DNA from 2 places in the Sanguibacter sp. TS_SC_8 genome. Region 2 is predicted to be linked to the other one. Evidence: riboswitches for the same ligand, from Rfam matches in the RefSeq annotation. Region 2 holds a riboswitch; the other holds the start of a gene.
The links. A riboswitch is a leader RNA that binds a small molecule or an ion and turns the genes downstream of it on or off. The one in region 2 is predicted to bind S-adenosylmethionine.
Positions count from the first base shown of each region.

Region 1: linked by a shared signal. The riboswitch ahead of ACWA15_RS00445 (methylenetetrahydrofolate reductase) and the one ahead of ACWA15_RS17195 (aminotransferase class V-fold PLP-dependent enzyme) in region 2 are both predicted to bind S-adenosylmethionine.

Region 1 covers NZ_CM143955.1:106,270-109,836, reverse strand. The annotation lists gene ACWA15_RS00455 (helix-turn-helix transcriptional regulator) at 1-484, shown strand, start outside; gene ACWA15_RS00450 (PH domain-containing protein) at 515-1,048, shown strand; SAM riboswitch class I at 1,118-1,222, shown strand; gene ACWA15_RS00445 (methylenetetrahydrofolate reductase) at 1,228-2,307, shown strand; gene metE (5-methyltetrahydropteroyltriglutamate--homocysteine S-methyltransferase) at 2,317-3,567, shown strand, end outside.
Region 2 covers NZ_CM143955.1:3,823,540-3,827,106, forward strand. The annotation lists gene ACWA15_RS17190 (pentapeptide repeat-containing protein) at 1-169, shown strand, start outside; gene ACWA15_RS17195 (aminotransferase class V-fold PLP-dependent enzyme) at 216-1,619, opposite strand; SAM riboswitch class IV at 1,681-1,796, opposite strand; SAM riboswitch class I at 1,908-2,024, shown strand; gene ACWA15_RS17200 (rhodanese-like domain-containing protein) at 2,040-2,468, shown strand; gene ACWA15_RS17205 (O-succinylhomoserine sulfhydrylase) at 2,474-3,567, shown strand, end outside.

The sequences.
Region 1 (3,567 bases), 390 kb from region 2:
GAGGTCGATCCTCCAGCACAGCACACGGACCCAGCTCGGCGCCCAGCGGTACGCCGCCCTCGCCATCCCGGCCGGCGCCAAGATCCGCACCATCCCGCTCGTCCCTGCACGCACGCTGATCTACGACGGGGAGCTCGCCTTCCTCAGCCGTTTCGTCGAGGGCCGGCCCAAGGGCGCTCTGCTGATCCGTGACCCCGACCTCGTGGGGTACCTCATCCAGATCTACGAGGCGACCTGGTCGCTCGCGCAGGACTTCCCCATCGACGTCGAACCGGCCGGGTCGGACGCGGTCCTCGACGACACCTCCCGGGCTGTCCTGGCACTGCTCGCCGCAGGGCACAAGGACGAGGTCATCGCCCGGCGGCTGGGGTGCAGCGTGCGCACCGCCCGGCGGCACGTCTCGGCGATCATGGAGACCCTCGAGGCGGAGAGCCGTTTCCAGGCGGGTGTGCGCGCCGCGCAGGCCGGCTGGTTGGGCACCTAGCTCCCGAGGCCGTGTGGCAGGATGCTGGCCATGGGAATCCAGAGCACGCTCGGCGAGGGCGAGTACGTCGTCCTCAGCCTCCGCACGCACGTCAAGGCCCTCTTCGTGGCCATCCTCGTGCTCGTGGTGACCGTCGTCGCCGGCGCGATCCTGGCGCTCCTGGCGCCGGAGGGCTCCGCCCAGCCGTGGCTGCGCTGGGCGATCCTCGGTGTGGCCCTCGTGGTCATCACGCTGTGGGGCTTCATGCCGTTCCTGCGCTGGGTCACCTCCAGCTACACGGTGACGAACCGCCGCCTCATCACCCGCAGCGGGATCATCACGCGCACCGGCCGCGACATCCCGCTCTACCGGATCAACGACGTGACCTACGAGAAGGACCTGCTCGACCGGATCCTCGGCTGCGGCACGATCATCATCTCCGACGCGACCGAGAAGGCCGGCGTGGTGCTGCACGACGTCCCGCGCGTGGAGAAGGTCCAGGTCCAGCTGCACGAGCTGCTCTTCAACGCCGACGACGGCTCCGACGACGGCGAGTTTCCCCCCACCGAGCCCCGCCGCCGCTGACCCGCGGGCAGATCCATCTCATTCCTCGAGAACGTCTAGACCGCCTGCTGGATGCCCTCTAGGGTGGAACAACCATCCAGAGCGGTTGAGAGTCCTGGCTCGTCGACACCGCAGCAACCCCCCACAATGGAAGCCTCCTGAGGGTGCGGGTGCTAACGCCAGGTCCGATGGAGAGACCCATGACGGCTTCCGACGTACCGACGACCCCGGCGCTTCCCCCAGCGCCCCCGGCCGAGCAGGCTGGCGCGCCCACGCACATCCGCTCACCCTCGAACCAACGACCGACGATCTCCTTCGAGCTCATGCCCCCGCGCAACCCCGCGGCGGCGCCGAAGTTCTGGGGCACGGTCGACCGCCTCATCGCCGCACGCCCCGACTTCGTCTCGGTGACCTACGGGGCGGCCGGCGGTGACCGGGACACCGCCCGCACGGTGATCAGCCGGATCCTCGAGCACACACCCGTGCTCCCGATCGCCCATCTGACCTGCGTCGGCGCCTCCCGGGAGAACGTCGCCGAGGTCATCGACGAGTTCCTCGCCGAGGGGGTCCGCAGCTTTCTCGCACTGCGCGGGGACCCCCCCAAGGACCAGCCGGACTGGGCACCGCCTCCCGGCGGCGTGCACTCCAGCGACGAGCTCGTCGCCCTGCTCCGCGAGGTGGAAGCCACCCGGTGCGCCGCCAGCCCCTCGACCGCGCTGCGCTCGGCGGCCCGTCCGCTGACCATCGCCGTCGCGACCTTCCCGAGCGGAAACCTGGCCGCTGGGACCACCCGCGCCCAGGAGGTCCAGCGCCTGCTGGAGAAGCAGCAGGCCGGCGCGGACTTCGCGATCACCCAGATCTTCTACGAGCCCGAGACCTACATCGACTTCGTCGCCGACGCCCGACGCGCCGGCGTGACGCTCCCCATCCTCGCGGGCCTGCTCCCGATGACCGACCCGGCCCGCCTCGCGCGGGTCGAGGCGCTCACCGGGGTCCCCGCGCCGTCCGCCCTCGTCCGCGACCTCGAGTCGATCACGGACCCGGCCGCACGCCACACGCTCGGCATCGCCGCCTCGGTCGACCTTGCCGCCGCCGTCCTCGCAGCCGGAGCCCCGGGCCTGCACATCTCCACCTTCAACAAGCACGAAGCCGCACTTGACCTGCTCGAGGGCGTACACCTCGGCGGCGGACCAGCTCACCCGGACACCTCCGGAGCTGGTTCGGACCTGGCCAGCGGGCCGTGGGTCGGCGCATCCCAACCAACCATCGCACTGACCTAAGGGATGACCATGACGACACCTCACGAGCGCAGCTCTACCCTCACCCAGCAGACCTTCCCGGCATTTCCGGCCGGATCGATCCTCGGCTACCCCCGGATCGGCCCCCGCCGCGAGCTGAAGAAGGCCGTGGAGTCCTTCTGGGCCGGGCGCATCGACGCCACCGAGCTCGAGGCCACGGCCGCGACCCTGCGCAAGACGACCCGCGACCACCTCGTCGCCCTTGGCCTCTCGGCCACCGACGCCGCCATCCCGGGCTCGTTCTCCTTCTACGACCAGGTGCTCGACGCCGCAGCGACCGTCGGCGCGGTCCCCACCCGCTTCGCCGGGCTCACCGACGCCGACGGAGCCCTCGACCTCCCCGGCTACTTCACCCTCGCCCGCGGCGCGGGCGAGGACGCCCCGCTCGAGATGACGAAGTGGTTCGACACCAACTACCACTACCTCGTCCCCGAGATCGGCCCGGACACGGCGTTCCGCTTCGCGAGCGACCGCCTCGTCCGCGAGTTCACCGAGGCTCTGGCCGACGGCGTCACCACCCGCCCCGTGCTCGTCGGCCCGGTCACCTTCCTGCTGCTGAGCAAGGCGGCCGACGACGCGCCGGCCGGCTTCCAGCCCCTCTCCCGCCTCGCGGACCTGCTGCCCGTCTACGCCGAGGTGCTCACCGCCCTCGCCGCCGCCGGTGCCACCTGGGTCCAGCTCGACGAGCCGGCCCTGGTCACCGACACCATCGACGTGCCGATCGCGGACGTCCTCACCGCGGTGGCTGCCGCCTACCGTGCGCTCGCCACCGACCTCGCCCGCCCCGCCCGCCCGGCGATCCTGCTCGCCGCGCCGTTCGGCGACCTGCAGGAGGCTTTCGCCGTCGTGGCGGCCACCGACGTCGAGGCGATCGCGATCGACCTCGTCAAGGGTGGCGCCCCGACCGGTCCGATCGCCGGCCTGGAGACCAAGACCCTCGTCGGTGGCGTCATCGACGGTCACAACATCTGGCGCGCCGACCTCTCCGCCAAGCTCGAGATCCTCGAGCGTCTTGAGGTGCTCGGCGCCGGCGCGGTGACCGTGGGAACCTCCACGTCCCTCCAACACGTCCCGCACACCACCTCCGACGAGCCCGGCCTCGACGACACCCTGAAGAGCTGGTTGGCCTTCGCCGACGAGAAGGTCACCGAGGTGGTTACCCTGGCCGAGGGCATCACCGAGGGCCGTGAGGCGATCCACGCCCAGCTGCTCGCCGCGAGCGCGGCCGTCGCCTCCCGCGCG
Region 2 (3,567 bases):
TCACCTGACCCTGAGCCGGTCGCAGCTGAAGAACGTCGACCTGCGGGGGGCGGAGCTGGGGCACCTGACCGGCCTCACCGGTCTCAAGGGCACGACCATCAGCACCGACCAGTTCCAGGACCTCGCGCCGCTGCTCGCCGCGCACCTGGGCATCTCGATCGGCGACTGACCCGATCGGCGGCTGACCCTCCTGCCGCGCGCCTACGGCCGCGCGCCTACGGCTGGTTCAGCCCGGCCGGGGCGCAGCCCGCGGCGCCGGCACCGAACCCGGCGGCGGCGGTCGCGATCAGGCCGGTCAGCCCGCTGCCCTCGGGGAGCGGGCGCGGGTCGTCGGTGACGGACCAGCACGCGTCGACGACCTCGTACGCGACGCTCGGGCCCTCGCTCACGTAGACCTCGAGGGCCCGCACCAGGCGGTCGACCTCGTCGTGGGTGGTGCCCACACCGACGCTGGCCCGGATGGCCCCCGCCGCGTAGCCGAGGCGCGCGAGCAGCGGGTGGGCGCAGAAGCGCCCGTCCCGCACACCGATGCCGTGCTCGGCCGAGAGGTACGCCGCGACCAGGCCCGGGTCGTGCCCGACGACGGAGAAGGTCACCACGCCGACCGGGTCGACGGCGTCGGCCCAGGCCCGGACCACCTCGATGCCGTCGATCGCCTCGAGGCCGGAGACCAGGCGCTCGCGCAGGAAGGCCTCGTGCGCCTCGAGGGTGCCGGCGGGCAGGGCCGCGAGCGCGTCGCAGGCCGCGGCAAGGGCGACCGCGCCGATGACGTTCGGGGAGCCGGCCTCGTGGCGCGCCGGGGCGCTCCCCCAGCTCACGGAGTCCAGGCCGACCTGGCGCACGGCGCCGCCGCCGGCCAGGTACGGGGTGCCGACGTCGAGCCAGTCGCGGCGGCCCACGAGCGCGCCGGCGCCGAAGGGCGCGTAGGTCTTGTGGCCGGAGTAGGCGATGTAGTCGACGCCGGTCGCGGCGAGGGAGAAGCGGCGGTGCGGGACCAGCTGGGCGCCGTCGAGCACGACCCGCGCGCCGGCGGCGTGGGCGAGCGCGACGACGTCGGCCACCGGGAGGTACTCGCCGGTGACGTTGGACGCCCCGGTGAGCGCGAGCAGCGCATAGGGCGCGCGGGCGAGCTCGGCGCGCAGCGCGTCGAGGGTGTGCGCGACGGAGTCCGCACCGACGAGGACGGTGGCCCCGCCCGCGCTGCGCTGCCAGGGCAGCAGGTTGGCGTGGTGCTCGACGTCGAGCACGAGGACCCGCCCGGGCGCGCCGTCGGCGCCGGCCGGGACGCACCCGGCGAGCAGGTTGAGGGCGTCGGTGGTGTTGCGGGTGACGACCGTGACGTCGTCGGTGCGCGCTCCGACGAAGGCGCCGATGGTCGCCCGGCTGGCCTCGTAGAGGGCGGTCGAGACCTGGGAGAGGTAGCCGGCGCCGCGGTGCACGCTCGCGTAGAGCGGCAGGGTCGCGCTGACTCGCTCGGCGACGGCGACGAGCGCCGGGGCGCTGGCAGCGCAGTCGAGGTTGGCGTAGGGGACGGTGCGGCCGTCGACGAGCGGGACGAGCGTGTCGGAGCCGACGACGGGCAGGCAGGACCGGGCTTCGAGGGGGGTCAGGACAGACATGAGGATCCTCCGAGCAGTTCTGGGGATCGTCGTGCCAGCGATGGCTCATCGATGGCTGTCGACCCCGCGCTTGCCGGACGCCCTGAGCGGCTCCGGCCAGGTCTTCACCCGGGGCACCCCACCGCGGTGGAGGGTTGCCGGCCAGCAAACCGGGGCTTTGCGCTGGCACTCATGACCTGGGACCAGCATTGGCGAGGATCCGGGGGGTGTCAATCCACGACCACCGTCCGTCTCGCATGATGGACCGGCTGTCTCAGAACCGGTCCGCGGGGTGATGCTCAGGGGGACACACCATCCAGAGCGGCTGAGTGATCTGGCACGACGACGCCGCAGCAACCCCCCTGAGCGCACGCAGCACGCTGCGCCGCACCAGGGCGAGGGTGCTACCGCCGGAACCGATGGACGACACGGAGGCAACACATGAGCTACGCAGGCGACCTCACCCCCCAGCAGGCCTGGGACCTGCTCGAGACGAACCCCGAGGCGATCCTCGTGGACGTGCGCACCGAGGGCGAGTGGCGCGAGGTCGGCGTCCCGGACACCTCCTCGCTCACCGGCCGGCGCGAGGCGTTCATCCAGTGGGCCACGCCCTTCGGCCCGAACCCGACCTTCCTCGCCGAGCTCGCCGCGGCCGGGCTCACCCCCGGTGACGAGCGCCCCGTCGTCTTCCTGTGCCGCGCCGGCAACCGGTCGATCGGTGCCGCGATCGACGCGACCGGCGCCGGGTTCGGCCCGGCCTACAACATCCTCGAAGGCTTCGAAGGAGACACCGACGCCGCCGGACGCCGCACGGTCAACGGCTGGCTGCTGCGCGGCCTGCCCACCACGACCTACACCGCCGGGGAGTGAGGGCGGTGACCACGCGCCCGCTGCGCCCCGCGACCGTCTCGGTCCGCGGCGGTCAGGTCCGCTCGAACTTCCAGGAGACCTCCGAGCCGATCTACCTCACTCAGGGGTACGTCTACTCGAGCGCCGGCGAGGCGGAGTCCGCCTTCAAGGGTGAGGTCGACCGGTTCATCTACTCCCGCTACGGCAACCCGACCGTGCACATGTTCGAGGAGCGCCTGCGCCTGCTCGACGGCGCGGAGGCCTGCTACGCGACCGCGACCGGCATGTCCGCGGTCTTCACCTCCCTCGCCGCGCTCGTGAAGTCGGGCAGCCGGATCGTCTCCGCCCGGGCGCTCTTCGGCTCGACGGTGGTGATCTTCGAGGAGATCTTCGCCGACTGGGGCATCACGGTCGACTACGTCGACGGCCACGAGCTCGACCAGTGGGAGGCCGCGCTGGCCACCCCGGCCGACGTCGTGTTCTTCGAGACGCCGTCCAACCCCATGCAGGACATCGTCGACGTCCGGGCGGTCGCCGACCTGGCGCACGCGGCCGGGGCGGTCGTCGTCCTCGACAACGTCTTCGCCACCCCGATCCTGCAGCAGCCCTTCTCCCTCGGCGCGGACGTCGTCGTCTACTCCGCGACCAAGCACATCGACGGCCAGGGCCGGGTGCTCGGTGGGGCGATCCTCGGGTCGAAGGAGTACATCGAGGGGCCGGTCCAGAAGTTCATCCGCAACACCGGGCCCTCGCTCAGCCCCTTCAACGCGTGGGTGCTGCTCAAGGGCCTGGAGACGCTCCCGCTGCGGGTGCACGCCCAGACCGCGGCCGCGCTCCGGGTCGCCGAGCACCTGGAGACGCTGCCCGGGATCTCCCGGGTGCGCTACCCGTTCCTGCCCTCCCACCCCCAGTACGAGCTCGCCCGCAGGCAGCAGAGCGGCGGCGGGACGGTCGTCACCTTCGACCTGGCCGTCCCTGAGGGCACCGACCCCGAGACCGCGAAGAAGCGCACCTTCGCCTTCCTCGACGCCCTCGAGGTCATCGACATCTCCAACAACCTCGGTGACGCCAAGTCGCTCATCACGCACCCGGCGACGACGACGCACCGCAAGCTCGGCCC